3 regions of the Lacticaseibacillus rhamnosus genome follow, and region 1 is predicted to be linked to each of the others. Evidence: predicted binding sites of a transcription regulator. Region 1 holds the regulator's gene; each other region holds the start of a gene.
The links. Region 1 encodes CtsR, which represses protease genes until heat stress. Its sites were predicted from a motif close to TTGGTCAAAAAAGGTCAAANA; they were not measured.
Positions count from the first base shown of each region.

Region 1 (5,803 bases):
TGATGTATAGGGGCTGACGCCTGCCCGGTGCTGGAAGGTTAAGAGGATGAGTTAGCGCAAGCGAAGCCCAGAATTGAAGCCCCAGTAAACGGCGGCCGTAACTATAACGGTCCTAAGGTAGCGAAATTCCTTGTCGGGTAAGTTCCGACCCGCACGAAAGGCGTAATGATTTGGGCACTGTCTCAACGAGAGACTCGGTGAAATTATAGTACCCGTGAAGATGCGGGTTACCCGCGACAGGACGGAAAGACCCCATGGAGCTTTACTGTAGCTTGATATTGAGTGTTGGTACCGCTTGTACAGGATAGGTAGGAGCCGTAGAGATCGGAACGCTAGTTTCGATGGAGGCATTGGTGGGATACTACCCTAGCTGTATGAACACTCTAACCCGCGCCACTAATCGTGGCGGGAGACAGTGTCAGGTAGGCAGTTTGACTGGGGCGGTCGCCTCCTAAAATGTAACGGAGGCGCCCAAAGGTTCCCTCAGAATGGTTGGAAATCATTCGCAGAGTGTAAAGGTAGAAGGGAGCTTGACTGCGAGACTGACAAGTCGAGCAGGGACGAAAGTCGGGCTTAGTGATCCGGTGGTTCCGTATGGAAGGGCCATCGCTCAACGGATAAAAGCTACCCTGGGGATAACAGGCTTATCTCCCCCAAGAGTCCACATCGACGGGGAGGTTTGGCACCTCGATGTCGGCTCATCGCATCCTGGGGCTGTAGTCGGTCCCAAGGGTTGGGCTGTTCGCCCATTAAAGCGGTACGCGAGCTGGGTTCAGAACGTCGTGAGACAGTTCGGTCCCTATCCGTCGCGGGCGCAGGAAATTTGAGAGGAGCTGTCCTTAGTACGAGAGGACCGGGATGGACGTTCCGCTGGTGTACCAGTTGTGCCGCCAGGCGCATCGCTGGGTAGCTATGAACGGAAGGGATAAACGCTGAAAGCATCTAAGTGTGAAGCCCCCCTCGAGATGAGATTTCCCATTCCTATATGGAAGTAAGACCCCTGAAAGATGATCAGGTAGATAGGCTGGAAGTGGAAGTGCAGCGATGCATGGAGCGGACCAGTACTAATCGGTCGAGGACTTAACCAAGTAAAGCGCAAACTGGCGTAACGCCAGCGCGCGTTTCGATGAAATACGTTAAGTTCCGGTAAAAACAACAACAATGATAGCCAGTTTTGAGAGCGCAAAGTTCTCATAAGTGTGGTGGCGATAGCAAGAAGGATACACCTGTTCCCATGCCGAACACAGAAGTTAAGCTTCTTCACGCCGAGAGTAGTTGGTGGGAGACTGCCTGCGAGGGTAGGAAGCTGCCACGCTTACATATGGAGGATTAGCTCAGTTGGGAGAGCGTCTGCCTTACAAGCAGAGGGTCACAGGTTCGAGCCCTGTATCCTCCATTGAGCCGTTAGCTCAGTTGGTAGAGCAACTGACTTTTAATCAGTGGGTCGACAGTTCGAGCCTGTCACGGCTCATTTAACCCACCTTTTGCGGGTGTGGCGGAACTGGCAGACGCGCTAGATTTAGGTTCTAGTGGTTTTTGACCGTGGGGGTTCGAGTCCCTTCACCCGCATTGTATCTTACATGATTTGCTCGGGCTCTAAAGGCTGCTCCTCGGTCACAATTGAATAGCTTTGATATGCGGAAGTAGTTCAGTGGTAGAACATCACCTTGCCATGGTGGGGGTCGCGGGTTCGAATCCCGTCTTCCGCTTTTCACTTTATGCCGGGGTGGCGGAATTGGCAGACGCACAGGACTTAAAATCCTGCGGTCAGTGATGACCGTACCGGTTCGATCCCGGTCCTCGGCATTTTGTTGAAGCACCCATAGCGCAATTGGATAGAGTGTCTGACTACGAATCAGAAGGTTGTAGGTTCGACTCCTACTGGGTGCATCATTGGTCGCTATGAAGCTGTGGCGCTGATCAAATTTCATATTCGGTATGCGGAAGTAGTTCAGTGGTAGAACATCACCTTGCCATGGTGGGGGTCGCGGGTTCGAATCCCGTCTTCCGCTTTACCGGGAAGTAGCTCAGCTTGGTAGAGCACTACGTTCGGGACGTAGGGGTCGCAAGTTCGAATCTTGTCTTCCCGATTCTTGGATCACGACAATCGTGGTCCTTTTTTCGTTCTCCAAAAAACATTGGTCATGGTGGCTGCCTGCGTGTAGGTGACCGTAAACTCAGCGCCTATAACGTGTACAGCCACTCACATTCTGAATTCTAACCGGTACTGTTTTCGTTTACCTCAAAGCATATATTTGTATAAATACATTGATGCCAGTATAATGTGTAATAGTCAAGATTGGTCAAAGTCAAAAAGGATTGAATGGCATGCAGCGCGAAAATATTTCGGATATTATTGAGACATACTTAAAAACGATACTGGCACAGGAAGCGGCTGTTGAGATTCGGCGAGCGGAAATTGCACGGCGCTTTAATTGTGTTCCTTCGCAAATTAATTATGTTATCAAGACGCGTTTTACACCGGCACGTGGGTACATTGTTGAAAGTAAGCGTGGCGGCGGTGGCTACATTCGGATCGTGAAGGTCAAATTGACAGATGATCAGGATCTCATTCAAATCATGCGCCAGCACATTCCTAGTCGCTTGCGGTTACGCGATGCACGGGATTTGCTGCAGGAACTGTTTGATAATGGGCTTATTTCCCAACAGTCCGGCAATTTAATGCTAGCCGTGATCAATCATGAGACTTTGGGAATTCTTGATCAAGAAACAGAAGAACACTTACGATCGCGTTTGTTTCTTGCATTTTTGGATCGTTTGCGGTATGAAAGATAAAACAGTTTATAATTGGCTTTTTAAAAAAGGAGCGTGCTTATGGACAACTTATTTACCCCTAGTGCTAAAAATGTGTTGCTTTTAGCCCAGGAACAAGCGAAGTACTTCCATCATCATGCTGTTGGCACGGAACACTTGCTTATGGCTTTGGTTATGGAAAAGGATGGTATCGCTGGTAAGACGCTGCGTCAGTTAGGGGTCACAGAAAATGATGTCCATGACGAGATCGAGCGCTTCACAGGATATGGAACTGTTGATGCCGCCAGTCAAGCTAGCGATAGTTATTTGCCATACTCACCAAAAGGCAAGGAAATTCTGGCATTTGCCGGGGACGAAGCAAAACGCTTAGGGGCGTTAAAAATCGGCACCGAGCATATTCTGCTGGGACTATTGCGAGAAGACGATATTTTAGCTGCGCGGATTTTACAAAACTTAGGGCTCAGTCTCTCGAAGACGCGTCAGATGGTCTTCAAGAAAATGGGCATTGCGGATACGGCGGCAAAGCGGCGGCCAATGGCACGTGGCGGCGCTCGCCAAGACGGTCAGGGGACACCAACGCTTGATGGCCTCGCCCGTGATCTAACCCAGATGGCGCGCGAAAATCGGATGGATCCGGTGGTTGGTCGCGACAAAGAAGTTCGGCGCTTGATTCAAATCTTGGCTCGGCGCACTAAGAACAACCCGGTCTTGATTGGTGAACCCGGTGTCGGCAAAACGGCCATTGCAGAAGGCTTCGCTGAAAAAATTGTGGCTGGAAAAGTGCCGGATGATATGCTGAACAAACGCTTGATGATGCTTGACATGGGTTCGTTGGTTGCAGGCACTAAGTATCGTGGTGAGTTTGAAGATCGGCTGAAGAAAATTATTGATGAGATTTATAAAGATGGCAATGTCATTTTATTCATCGATGAATTGCACACATTGATCGGTGCTGGCGGTGCTGAAGGGGCAATTGACGCTTCAAATATCCTGAAACCGGCATTGGCACGTGGCGAGCTTCAGCTAATCGGCGCCACGACTTTAGATGAATATCAAAAGTACATTGAAAAAGATGCGGCCTTGGAGCGGCGGTTTGCAACAATTCAAGTTGACGAACCGACTGAGGAAGAAGCCGAACAGATTCTGAAAGGTTTGCGTCCGCGTTACGAAGCACACCATGGCGTTACGATTACCGATGAAGCGCTGCATGAAGCGGTTGTGTTGTCGTCACGTTACATTACAACGCGTTTTCTTCCGGATAAGGCTATTGACTTGGTCGATGAAAGTGCGGCTAAAGTTCGCCTTGATAAAGCTAACGTGGAGACCAAAGCTGATAAACTTCAGGATGAATTAGCTAAACTGGTTGCCGACAAAGAAGATGCAATTGATCATCAAGACTTCGAAACGGCTGCTACAATCCGGACTAAAGAAGCGGGCGTCAAGGCTAAACTTGCCGATACGCCTGAACCGGTGAATGAAAGTGGTGTTCGTACCGATATCAAGGTCACGGGCGCAGACGTTGCCGAAGTTGTATCGCAATGGACCGGCGTGCCGGTCACGCAACTGCAGAAAAAGGAATCTGAACGGTTGGTTAATCTCGAGAAGATTCTGCATCAGCGAGTTGTTGGCCAGGATGAAGCCGTTTCAGCAGTTGCACGGGCAATTCGGCGTGCTCGTTCCGGGTTGAAGGATCCGACCAGACCGATTGGCTCCTTCATGTTCTTGGGACCAACCGGCGTCGGCAAAACCGAATTAGCTAAAGCGTTGGCAGAAGCGATGTTTGGTTCCGAGGACGCCATGATTCGGGTCGATATGTCCGAGTATATGGAGAAATTCAGTACGAGCCGGTTAATCGGCGCAGCGCCAGGCTATGTCGGTTATGACGAAGGCGGTCAATTGACGGAAAAGGTTCGCAACAAGCCATATTCGGTCGTTTTACTCGATGAAGTTGAAAAGGCGCATCCTGATGTCTTCAACATTTTGTTACAAGTCTTGGATGATGGCTATTTAACCGATGCTAAGGGTCGGCGGGTCGATTTTCGGAATACCATTTTGATTATGACCAGCAATATCGGAGCAACTGCCATTCGCGATGATAAGACAGTTGGATTTGGTGCAAAAGATCCAACAGCCGACTTCAATGCCATGAAGAGTCGGATGTTGGCTGAACTGAAAAAGAGCTTCCGTCCAGAATTTCTTAATCGAATTGACGAAACTGTTGTCTTCCATAGCTTGAACAAGGCTGAGTTGCATGAGATCGTCAAGATTATGACCAAAACCGTGCTTAGTCGTATCAAAGATCAAGGAATTGACGTTAAAATTACGCCAGCCGGGATTGATGCGATTGCCGCGGCTGGGTTTGATCCTGAATATGGTGCGCGCCCGATCCGCCGTGCCTTGCAAACGGATGTTGAAGACCAACTCAGTGAGCTATTGCTGACGGGTCAGGCTAAAACCGGTGATTTGATTCAAATCGGCGCTAAAAAAGGCAAGCTGACGTTTACAGTCAAGGAAAACAAAGGTAAGCATAAAGAAAACGGCGCTTCTAAAGAACCTGTCAAGGCATGATCAATAGCAGGCTCAAATATGTCAGGTTCCACTAATAACGCTTAAAAAGATCGGTCTTAGAGGTGAAGCATTATCTCTGGGACCGATTTATTTTGCCAAAACAGTCAGTGATGGCGGGACGCGATTTTGATGCTATCTGGCCTTGCATTACTTTGACGATCGACACCTTGCATTACTTTGACAAGCAGGTGCTTGACATTGTTACTCCGCACGCGTATTATTAAATAAATCGCATTTCGGTTTGGACAGGCTGTCAGGACGATCTATTGTCCGTTCTGACTAATGAAAAAAGCAAAAACAGCAGGCTGGTTGAAGGTCGATCTGTTTTTGGTTTTTTTTTGCTCAAAATGTCTGCGGGATGGTCAATGTCATGTAAATTTAACAATATTTACATTATTTTTACAATCATCAAGCCGGAAAATCTTACAAGGGGTGAATAATTTGGCAGGACACTTAGTGA
Region 1 covers NZ_LR134331.1:2,556,112-2,561,914, reverse strand. Annotated here, with positions in the region: rRNA gene EL173_RS12900 (23S ribosomal RNA) at 1-1,088, shown strand, start outside; rRNA gene rrf (5S ribosomal RNA) at 1,199-1,315, shown strand; tRNA gene EL173_RS12890 (tRNA-Val) at 1,324-1,396, shown strand; tRNA gene EL173_RS12885 (tRNA-Lys) at 1,399-1,471, shown strand; tRNA gene EL173_RS12880 (tRNA-Leu) at 1,487-1,569, shown strand; tRNA gene EL173_RS12875 (tRNA-Gly) at 1,638-1,709, shown strand; tRNA gene EL173_RS12870 (tRNA-Leu) at 1,721-1,806, shown strand; tRNA gene EL173_RS12865 (tRNA-Arg) at 1,817-1,890, shown strand; tRNA gene EL173_RS12860 (tRNA-Gly) at 1,941-2,012, shown strand; tRNA gene EL173_RS12855 (tRNA-Pro) at 2,017-2,090, shown strand; gene EL173_RS12850 (CtsR family transcriptional regulator) at 2,329-2,796, shown strand; gene EL173_RS12845 (ATP-dependent Clp protease ATP-binding subunit) at 2,836-5,343, shown strand; gene rpoB (DNA-directed RNA polymerase subunit beta) at 5,785-5,803, shown strand, end outside.

Region 2 (5,803 bases), 1.2 Mb from region 1:
TGATGGCTAACGAAACCACGGCATGTTGCGTGGCAGCGGTGCTTGGCTGAACGGTTCGATTAATGGCAACGGTGTCGTTGAAGTCGGAGTTTGCCTGCTCAATGGCACTGATAAAAGTCAAAATGAATGTATCGTAAGCTTGAGCTACCGGGGGCGGCCTTCTTTAGCAAACTGAATCCCCTTGGCAATGGCATCCAAAGCAAAAACCGGTTTTAACATGGCAATGACCAGTATGTTGGCTAATTGTTCGGGGCGATACTTTTTCTTGACGGGTGCTTGGATGACGCCTTTTTTGACGTAATTATTGACCATAGTCGATGTAATTTCGCCAAAACCAAGTGGCGTCACAATATCATTGACATACTGAATGACCTGATCCATGTAAAGATCAAATTGCGGTAAGTCAGCCCACCGCGGAAATTGGGCTTTTTGAAGCTGGGCTAAGTAATCCGAAAATTGTTTGTTATCAGCCATTGATCGCACCTCTTTTAGTCGTATTATATCATGAGATGTGGTTTTGAAAACTAGATAACCCTCAGTTTCGTCATGAAAGAAATGTTGAACGCCACGTACTGCTGACGTCTAGTGCCGCCATCATTTGGCGCCAACAAAAAAGCCAACACCCGAGATGTTGGCTTTTTGTTATGCATTTGCGTTGTCGTCAGACTTCTTAACCACTTGTGCACCCTTGTAATAACCCTTAGGTGAAACATGGTGGGAAACACGGTATTCGCCGGTTGCTGCATCGAATTGCAAGTTAGGCACATTCAACTTAATGTGACCGCGGCGCATACGCTTCTTGGTCTTTGACGTTCTGCGTGCTGGAACTGCCATGAGCGGAAAACCCCTTTTTTAGTAAGATTTCTAAACTACTTTATACGGTCGATGATCAAAATGCAAGTCCAATCATCGTCACGCGTGGACAGAAACATGTTCTGTCACAGCAACGCTAATCATACATGAAAAGCGGCGTCAAGGCAAGGGTCTTTACAGAATAATTCAGCTATTACAGGCTTATGACTTCGCTGCTACTTGTTTTGCTTTGAATTGCAGCTGATCATCCGCAACGGTTATGACCACTTCCTGACCGGGCTGAATCGTTCCGCGAATGAGCTCTTTGGCTAACGGCGTTTCAACGGCACTGGTAATTAGACGCTGCAACGGACGCGCACCAAATGCCGGGTCATAGCCCTTATCCGCCAACCAGGTCTGAGCTTCTGGCGTGATGTCCAAACTAATTTGCTGGTCTGCCAAGCGTGTTCCCAGCTCATGCAGATCCTTAACGGCAATCTTCTTAACATCATCTAGTGAAAGTGGATGGAACATGATGATATCGTCAATGCGATTGAGAAATTCCGGTTTAAAAGCTTTACCGATCAACTGACGAACCTGATCCTTAGCTTGCTGACTGACAGTTCCGTCTTTTTGCACGCCATCCAGCAAATATTCAGAGCCGAGGTTAGAGGTCATAATGATGATCGTGTTCTTAAAGTCAACGGTGCGTCCTTGCCCGTCCGTTAACCGCCCATCGTCTAACACTTGCAAAAGAATGTTGAAGACATCCGGATTGGCTTTTTCGATTTCGTCTAATAGGACAATCGTATACGGATTGCGGCGAACTGCTTCGGTTAATTGACCGCCTTGTTCATAACCGACATAACCCGGAGCCGCACCGACCAACCGTGAAACACTCGCCTTCTCCATATATTCGGACATATCAATTCGAACCATGTGTTTTTCAGAATCAAACAGATCCTCGGCCAGCGCTTTTGCGAGTTCGGTCTTCCCCACCCCGGTCGGACCAAGGAAAAGAAAACTCCCTAATGGTCGGCTTGGGTCTTGCAGTCCGGCGCGCGAACGCAATACCGCATCTGAAACTGCCGTGACGGCTTCATCCTGACCAATGACACGCTGATGCAGATTATCGGCAAGATGCAGCAATTTTTGACGATCGCCTTCAACCAGTTTTGCCACGGGAATACCGGTTTCTCGTGAAATAACAGCAGCAATCTCATTAGCCGTGACACTTTCTTGAACGAGCCAAGACTGCGGCCGATCACTGTGCTCCATTGCCTGCAATTCTTTTTCAAGTTGTGGAATCGTTCCGTGTTGCAAGCGCGCAGCCGTTTCCAAATCATACCGACTTTGGGCATCTTCCAGTTCATGCTTAGCTTTGTCAATCGCCGACTTCTTTTCGTTAAGTTGGCGAATATCCTTCTTCTCGGCTTCCCACTGTGCTTTGAGTTTATTGGTTTTTTCTTTTAAATTGGCTAATTCGGCGTTTGCATTTTCCAGGCGCTTTTTACTTGCGGGATCACTTTCATTCTTTAACGCCTGCTGCTCGATTTCAAGCTGCATCTGCTTACGCTCCGCCACGTCCAGTTCAGTTGGGCGCGAGTTCATTTCAACATTAATCGTGGCACAGGCTTCATCGACTAAATCAATCGCCTTATCCGGTAAAAACCGATCCGTAATATAACGATTGGATAATGTCGCGGCTGCTACCAAAGCCGAATCATGAATGCGCACTTTGTGAAAAATTTCAAACCGTTCCTTCAAACCCCGTAAAATACTGATCGTATCTTCCACAGTTGGCTCTTGTACCAGCACCCGTTGGAATCGGCGCTCTAATGCTTTATCTTTTTCAATATTTTCGCGATATTCGTCCAGCGTCGTCGCACCGATTAAATGTAACTCGCCACGTGCCAGCATCGGTTTAAGCAAATTGCCGGCATCCATTGATCCCTCAGCTTTGCCAGCACCGACAATGTTATGAATTTCGTCAATGAACAGAATGATTTGACCTTCACTCTTTTTGACTTCTTTCAAAACGGCTTTCAGACGCTCTTCAAATTCACCGCGATACTTGGCACCGGCAACCAAACTGCCCATGTCGAGGGAAATAATCGTTTTATTCTTTAGATTGTCTGGCACGTCATTTTTAACGATACGCTGCGCCAAGCCCTCCACAATCGCTGTTTTACCAACACCCGGTTCTCCGATCAGAACTGGGTTATTCTTGGTTTTGCGACTTAAAATCCGAATCACATCGCGGATTTCTTCATCGCGACCGATAATGGGATCCATCTTGCCGCTGCGTGCTTCTTTAACCAGATCAGTCCCGTATTTTTCAAGACTCTTATAATTAGCCTCAGCGTTTTTACTGGTAACTTTCTCGCCGCCGCGAATCTTGGTAATGACTGCCCGCAGCTTTTTGGCGTCAACTTTGGCATCATCCAATAAATAGCGGGTAATCGTGTTGTAACGCTGCTCATAGAGTGCCAGTAACAGTGCCTCGGTAGAAACATACGTGTCACCAAACTCATCTTTGATCGTATCGGCATCACTTAACATCTGCGCCAGATTCTGCGACATGTTTTGGCCGTATGCGCTTGCGCCTTCAATTACCGGCTCTGCGTCAATCGCAGCGTCAATCGCGGCATTTAACCCGTGAATGTTGACGCCGGCTTCACGATAAATCTGCTCAGCTAATTGATTGGGCTGCACCAGACTTTTCATGACGTGGGGAATATCGATTTCTTGATGGTGGCGGACTTGGGCAATTTGTTGGGCAGCACCCAAGGCTTCAGCCACCGCTTGCGTAAAATTATCTGGATTCATCCATCATGCCTCCATAACTGTTCATTGTTTTCAAATTCACTTTACGATATTGGTCAGTTAAGGTCAAACTATTTTAAATAAAAAACGCGAACAAAATATCCGCGTCGTTTCGTTTAGTTTTTGGATGTATCAGAAGGCGTTTCTTTTGGTGCCTGAACCGGTTTCGGCGCCGGTTTTTCGTTTTTGTTTGTCTTGGTCAATTCCGTTACGCGCTGTTGAAGTTCTTTGATCTGCTTCTTAGCGCTCGCAACGGCACTGGTGGAGATTAACCAGGTTACCACCGCGCCGATCAGTACGGATACTGCGATAATCACAATCAGCGGCCACTCTAACTGAATGCCGAAGAAGTTAACGGACACCCCTTGGCCGTTCAGTAAAGCAAAAATAATCAAGATTAAGGCAAGAACCAGTCCGATAATAAAACGTTGCTGACTTTTCATGTGAGCCACCCCTTTACTTTTTATTAAGCATACCACCGGCTAGCCAATCACCGATACCTGGAAATAATGTATATAGTTTAGCCCCAAGACTCATCACGCGCGGTGCATTGATTTCCCGCACCGGATGGTCAAATGTCCCAACGATTCGGCGCGCAAGTTGATCCGGATCCAATGCCAGCCAGGAAACGGTTGCGAGATAATCCAAAGCACCGGCTGCCTTGAAAAAATCCGTCGCAATCGGACCGGGATTAACCGTCGTGACATGAACGCCAAATGGTTTAAGTTCGAGCCGCAATCCGTTGCTATAGCCGATCACTGCAAATTTTGTTGCTGAATAAATGGCTGATTTTGGGGTAGCCATTTTACCAGCCATTGAGGCAACATTAATAATCTGTCCCTGACCGCGTATTGCCATATCACGACCCAACAGTTTGGTCAGATACATAACACCTAAAACATTAACCCGAAACATCCGTTCGACTAACCGCATATCCGTGTCAAAGGCATTTTCAAAGTGACCAAAACCGGCTGCATTAACCAAAACATCAACCGGTCCAACCGTTTCGTGAATTTGATCAACCGCCGCTTCAATTGCCACCGGATCACCCACATCTACTGGAAAAGCATAAGCCGGATGTCCGGAAAGCGCCGTTGCTTCAGCCTGAGCCTGACGTAATTTATCCCGGCGCCGCGCCAAAAATACAACCGTCGCACCATTTTTCGCCGCCTCGAGTCCGATCGCCTTTCCCAAGCCAGCCGATCCGCCAGAAATGACAACGGTCAGATGTTTTTTCACCATAAAGTTCCCTCCTGAGCACGTGTGAGTGTGAACTGGTACCGATAATCGTCAAAAAGTAAGGAGTCGTGACGCGTCCCTATACTTCTGCGCCAGTTTTCGCATTTCAACTCGGTGTATTGCCTAAATTTCCCGTAATCTTCAACAACGCTTGCCTGATGTCTCATCAAACCGGAATCGTCATTTAGCGGAAACAGTCGGTTGCAGTTGCGGACTTGCAAATGGAATGTTAATTTCCTCCAAATCTCTGACAACATGCGTTTGCGGGAAAATATGCCGTGCACTTTTTTCTAACATTGCCACACTAGGGCCAAGATAGCGTGCTGAAATATGATTTAACAACAGCCGACCAACGCCAGCTCGTTTCGCCAACTCGGCTGCCTGAAGATTCGTACTGTGATAATACTGCTTGGCCAGTTGACTTTCATCCGGACCAAACGTACTTTCATGAACCAAGACATCTGCCCCGGCTGCTAATGGTAAGGCCCGACGACACATACGCGTATCGCCAAAAATGGCCACTGTCCGACCCGGTTGTGCTGATCCGATGAAGTCATGACCATCAAAAGTCCGACCATCCGGCAATGTGACGGTTTTGCCTGCTTTCAACGAAGCATAAACCGGTCCAGCCGGAATCTTGGCGGCACGGACCTTATCAATCAGTAACTCGCCCGGGTGTGGTTTTTCTTCAACCCGAAATCCAAAACTGGTAATCCGATGATCAAGTCGATCAAAACTGACTTTGAAGGTCTGATCGTCAAAAATCACGCCTGGATGTCGTAACAACACAAATTTAATTGCATAACTCAAATGACTCTGAGAAACCTTCAAACTTGTCTTAACAAAGTCCTCAATCCCCGGAGGTCCATAAATCGTTAACGGTTCAGTGCCGCCTTGATTTGCCCGACTAGCTAAAAAGCCCGGTAAGCCAAAAATATGATCACCA
Region 2 covers NZ_LR134331.1:1,370,478-1,376,280, reverse strand. Annotated here, with positions in the region: partial or broken gene EL173_RS07130 (DUF1836 domain-containing protein) at 1-474, opposite strand, end outside; gene rpmF (50S ribosomal protein L32) at 643-834, opposite strand; gene clpB (ATP-dependent chaperone ClpB) at 1,015-3,621, opposite strand; gene EL173_RS07115 (LapA family protein) at 3,735-4,061, opposite strand; gene EL173_RS07110 (SDR family NAD(P)-dependent oxidoreductase) at 4,075-4,860, opposite strand; gene rnz (ribonuclease Z) at 5,038-5,803, opposite strand, start outside.
Region 2: clpB (ATP-dependent chaperone ClpB) is a predicted target of CtsR. The motif match lies at 3,671-3,691, and genes of this name have one in related genera.

Region 3 (5,803 bases), 740 kb from region 1:
AACGCAACGTCAGCCATCTTGGCCATGTCCTCGGTGGAAAGCCGCTTCATCAAGCTGCGAACCTTAAGAACAGAAGTTGCAGACATGGAATATTCATCAAGTCCCATACCAAGCAATAATGGAACCATGATTGGATCGCCAGCTGCTTCACCACACATACCAGCCCATTTGCCTTCCTTATGCGCTGAGTCAATAACATGCTTAACCAGTCGCAAGATGGATGGGTTATATGGTTGATACAAGTATGAAACATGTTCGTTCCCACGATCAGCAGCCATCGAATATTGAATCAAATCGTTGGTACCGATTGAGAAGAAGTCAACATACTTGGCGAACTGATCAGCCAAAACAGCTGCAGCAGGAATTTCGATCATGATGCCAAGTTGGATGTTGTCGGAAACCTTCACGCCATCCTTGACCAGCTTTTCTTTTTCTTCAGTAAAGATCTGCTTAGCCTGTTTGAACTCGGCAATCGTCGCAATCATCGGGAACATAATCCGTAAGTTACCAAAAGCAGACGCACGCAACAACGCACGCAGCTGAGTCCGGAAAATATCCTGACGATCAAGACTGATCCGGATCGCACGATAACCCAAGAATGGGTTCTGTTCTTGCGGTAATGGCAGATATGGCAAGTGCTTATCCCCGCCAATATCCATGGTGCGAACAACAACCGGCTTTGGATTCATCGTTTCAAGAACCTTCTTGTAGGCCTCAAACTGATCGTCTTCAGTCGGTAGTTCAGCAGAATCCATGTATAAGAACTCAGTCCGATACAAACCAATACCTTCAGCGCCATTCGCCAAGACCCCATCAAGATCTTTTGGTGTCCCGATATTAGCAGCAACATCAAAGTGCTTACCATCAGCGGTAACCGATTTGGCTGTCTTCAACTGCGCCCATTCAGCTTTTTGCTTGGCAAATGCTTCAGCAGCCTGCTTGAATTTGGCAACTTCATCAGCAGTCGGATCAATGACAACTTCGCCAGTCAAACCATCGACGGAGATCGTTTCCCCGTTGGTCGCTTTCTTAGTGACATCGTCCGTACCGACAACGGCTGGAATTTCCAGCGACCGTGCCATAATCGCACTGTGCGCTGTCCGTCCGCCGATGTCAGTGACAAAGGCCTTAACATATTTCTTGTTCAATTGGGCAGTATCAGAAGGCGTCAAATCGTGAGCCACGATAATGACTTCTTCGTCAATTAATGCCGGATTCGGCAGTGTACGTCCTAACAAATGTGCCATGATCCGTTTGGTAACATCGCGAACATCGGCAGCACGTTCCTGCATATATGGATTATCCGTCATGCCTTCAAAAGTCTGAATGAAGAATTCAGAAATTTCTTTCAATGCCTGTTCAGCATTGACTTTTTCATCTTTGATCTTGGACTCGATCTGACCCGTAAAGTCAGGATCAGCCAAAATCATCATATGGGCATCAAAAACTTGTGCCTCTTCTTCGCCAAGCGATTCAGCGGCCTTTGCTCGAATAACCTTTAACTCATCATTACTTTGATCAAGTGCCTGCTTTAGCCGGTCGATCTCCTTTGAAGGATCATCAACCGTCTTTTTGTCAAATGATAAATCAGGTTGAACCAGTAAATAGGCCTTCGCTGTGGCGATCCCATCACTAGCAGCGATTCCCTTCAAATGTTCAGCCATTATTCAGCCAAGCCTTCCTTTTTCATTGTGTCCGTAATTGCAGCGATTGCATCGGCTTCGTCAGCGCCTTCAGCAGAGATTGTAACATCGGCACCTTGACCAACGCCCAAACTCATAACACCCATGATGGACTTCAAGTTAACGCTCTTACCTTTATATTCCAAGTTGATATCTGAGTTGAACTTGCTAGCTGCTTGTACCAACAAGGTTGCCGGACGTGCGTGAATCCCGGTTTCTGCAATAATGTTAAATTCGCGTTTTTCCATGACTGATCTGCTCCTTCGTATTAACTAGATTTTTCTAGTGTTTTTCCGAATAGTTTGTGTGCGTACTCGTACCCAAAACAATTCATGTAAACCTTACCATTTTTTTCAGCCTATCACAAGCGCCACATGAGATTTGGCACTTACTTAGCGGGAATCGACCGACCGGTAATGGTACTCGATGACACCATCGCGTTTGGCCATCCCCACAATCTCTTCACGATCGGGATAGTTTGTCCATGCCGACCGAAACGCCATAAACGTTTCCGGCGTCACCGTGATCTTGTCACGCTGACCAGTCTTTAACTCATCCATTAAAGCGACATAATCCTGAGTCATCTATTTGCCTCACCTCACTTCATAAGGGTAGCATAAAAGTAGGCATTGAAAAAGCGCTAAGGCCTGATATCACTGAAATTTTTGCATCTTTTTAGCACTCTTGCGGTTAGAGTGCTTGCATTCTGGTAATGAGGGTGTATACTATTGCCATAGGTCAAGAAAGGTCAAACCTTTTTGACCGTTATGTGGCACCTAATTAGACAGGAAGGTTGTGACAAAATGTTATGTGAAAACTGTCATAAGAATCCAGCCACTATTCATCTTTCAACCGTTGTTAATGGTACTCGGCAAGAAATCAATCTTTGCCAGAACTGTTATCAATTACTCAAGAAACAAGCAGGAGGAAATATGAATCCAACCAACGCATCCGATCCATTTGGGTTTGGAAGCTTAGATGATATTTTCCGTGCGATGAATCAGGGAATGGATCAACCGCAACAGCCAAACGCACAGGTTCCGCCTACCCAGGCAGGACGCGGCGGCAACGGCAACAATGGCCGCAATGGCAACGGCGGTAAAGGCTTGTTAGGTCAGTTTGGTGTTGATCTCACTGAACAGGCACGCAAAGGTCAAATTGATCCAGTCATCGGTCGTGATAAGGAAATTTCACGCGTGATTGAAATTCTGAATCGCCGGACCAAGAATAATCCAGTTTTAATCGGTGAAGCCGGGGTCGGCAAAACCGCGGTTGTTGAGGGACTGGCCTTAAAGATTGCTAATGGTGACGTTCCAGCCAAGTTGCAGGATCGCCATGTAATTCGCCTTGATGTCGTTTCACTCGTTCAAGGCACAGGCATTCGCGGTCAATTCGAGCAGCGCATGCAACAACTGATTGACGAACTGAAGCAAAATAAGAATATTATCCTATTTATTGATGAAATCCACGAAATTGTGGGTGCCGGTAATGCTGAAGGCGGGATGGACGCCGGCAACGTCTTGAAACCCGCATTGGCTCGTGGCGAATTACAACTAGTCGGGGCAACGACCAGCAACGAATACCGTCAGATTGAAAAAGATTCTGCCCTTGCTCGGCGCCTTCAGCCAGTGATGGTTGAAGAGCCTAGCGTTGATGAAACCATTAAAATTCTGAAGGGTCTGCAACCGCGCTATCAAGACTTCCACCATGTGAAATACACGGAAGGTGCGATTGAAGCTGCGGCAACCCTCAGCAATCGTTACATTCAGGATCGCTTCCTCCCTGATAAAGCCATTGACTTGTTAGACGAAGCCGGTTCACGCAAGAACCTGACAATTGCAACCGTGGATCCTGAGACCATTAAAGCTAAGATTGCTGATGCCGAAAAGCAAAAGCAAGCCGCACTCAAGCAGGAAGACTATGAAAAAGCCGCCTTCTATCGTGATCAGGTCACCAAGTTAGAAGACATGGCCAAAAAGCAATCCAACCTGCCAGATAATGAAATCCCAACAGTTACCGAAAAAGACATGGAAAAAATTGTTGAAGAAAAGACAAACATTCCAGTCGGTGAACTCAAAGCTCAGGAACAGGCGCAACTGAAGAATCTCGCCAGTGACCTTGAGCAACACGTCATTGGTCAAAATGAAGCAGTTGATAAAGTTGCTCGAGCAATTCGGCGCAATCGCATCGGCTTCAATAAGACCGGGCGACCAATTGGCTCATTCCTCTTTGTCGGACCAACCGGTGTCGGCAAAACGGAACTGGCAAAACAGCTCGCGAAAGAACTATTCGGTTCTGAAGATGCCATGATTCGGTTTGATATGTCGGAATACATGGAGAAGTTCAGCGTCTCTAAGCTCATCGGGTCACCGCCAGGCTATGTCGGCTATGAAGAAGCCGGCCAGCTAACTGAAAAAGTTCGGCGCAATCCATACAGTTTGATTCTGCTTGATGAAATCGAAAAAGCCCACCCGGATGTCATGAACATGTTCCTGCAGATTCTGGATGACGGCCGCCTAACCGATTCACAAGGTCGAACTGTTTCCTTCAAAGATACTATCATCATCATGACTTCTAACGCCGGATCAACTGATGCGGAAGCTAACGTAGGCTTTGGTGCAACGTTAAGCGGTAAAACCCACAGTGTGCTGGATCAGCTGGGTAACTACTTCAAACCAGAATTCCTGAATCGCTTTGATGACATTGTTGAATTCAAGCCGCTTTCTAAAGACGACCTATTGAAGATTGTGTCACTGATGATTAATGACACTAACAACAATCTCAAGAGTCAGGGATTAACGATTCATGTCACCGATCCCGTCAAGGAAAAGCTTGTCACTCTGGGTTACAATCCATCCATGGGGGCACGGCCATTGCGTCGGGTTATCCAGGAACAGATTGAAGACCGTGTGGCTGACTTTTACCTCGACCATCCTAATGCCAAGGAACTTGAAGCAAGGATCAGCAACGGAGAAATCACAGTTGGCGAACCAGCCAAGGCAGAAGCCTCTTCAAAAACAGCCAAGAAATAATCCGATTGTTGAAGATTGAAACGTTCTCAGTGCGACCAATTGGTTATCGTGGTCGTAAATGAGGCTCGCACTAAATCGGTTCAAGCATAAATTGCTTGAACCGGTTTTTTTATTCCGCAGCTTCCAGGATCAACTATCAAAATAAAAAGTTCACGCTCTTTTCTTGTCAGTGCAGCAGCGATCAGCGCTTTTGCTTACTGAATATACGCCTAGAAAGCTAAAGTTAGTGGACCTCAACGAGCGTAGTTGTATCCATTCCGTCCAGTCATCACGATGTCAATAATATTATTTTTTCTTAAACTGTTTTATAATAAAACCAGTAGGGAGAGAAATGGAGGGCATGACCATGCGATTAATTAACGTAACCAACAGCTTCAGAAATTTGGTAAACCAGCAGCTGAGCGGTACCGATGCCCGACTCGTCAAAGTCTTTTCACTCGGTCAAACCACAGTTGTTTATACAGAGGCCCCTTCGCATATTGAGCTATTATTCACCAATGAACGCCGCAACATCCAGCGTGAAGAAATTGCCTTCACGTTAGATCGCTTGCTAAAGAAATCAATCGGTGATGTAACGCCAATTATGGGACACCACCTAGCAGAGGTCACGGTTCCCAAGCTTGAGCGCCAGGCAGAATAAGCCGCTGTCATTATCAGATAACTTTTTAGGTGAGGTCGGCTGTTGATCCTCATACCGATAAGATTTTCACTTACTAGTACTCCAAGTCCTGTTGGCCGGTCAGTCCGGAAGCACAGGCATCAAAAAAGCGACCGTAAATGGCCGCTTTTTTGATGCCTGCTTTTGATTATAGTTTCGCCGTTAACTTGACATCCGGATACTTGTCAGCAAACCAGCGCTCTGCATATTGATTTTCAAATAAGAATAGCGGATCGCCGTGAACGTCTTCAACAAGCAGGTTACGGGAACTACTCATCTTTTCGTCCATTTGCTCAGGGTCAATCCAGCGAGCAATGCGGGAGCCAATTGGCGTCATGACCACTTCAGAATGATATTCATGCAGCATCCGAAATTGGAAAACTTCAAATTGCAACTGGCCGACAGCCCCCAAAATGTATTCATTGGTGTGA
Region 3 covers NZ_LR134331.1:1,817,003-1,822,805, forward strand. Annotated here, with positions in the region: gene ptsP (phosphoenolpyruvate--protein phosphotransferase) at 1-1,664, opposite strand, end outside; gene EL173_RS09275 (phosphocarrier protein HPr) at 1,664-1,930, opposite strand; gene EL173_RS09280 (hypothetical protein) at 2,075-2,266, opposite strand; gene EL173_RS09285 (ATP-dependent Clp protease ATP-binding subunit) at 2,486-4,714, shown strand; gene EL173_RS09290 (DUF1827 family protein) at 5,061-5,354, shown strand; gene EL173_RS09295 (peptide chain release factor 3) at 5,521-5,803, opposite strand, start outside.
Region 3: EL173_RS09285 (ATP-dependent Clp protease ATP-binding subunit) is a predicted target of CtsR. The motif match lies at 2,417-2,437, and genes of this name have one in related genera.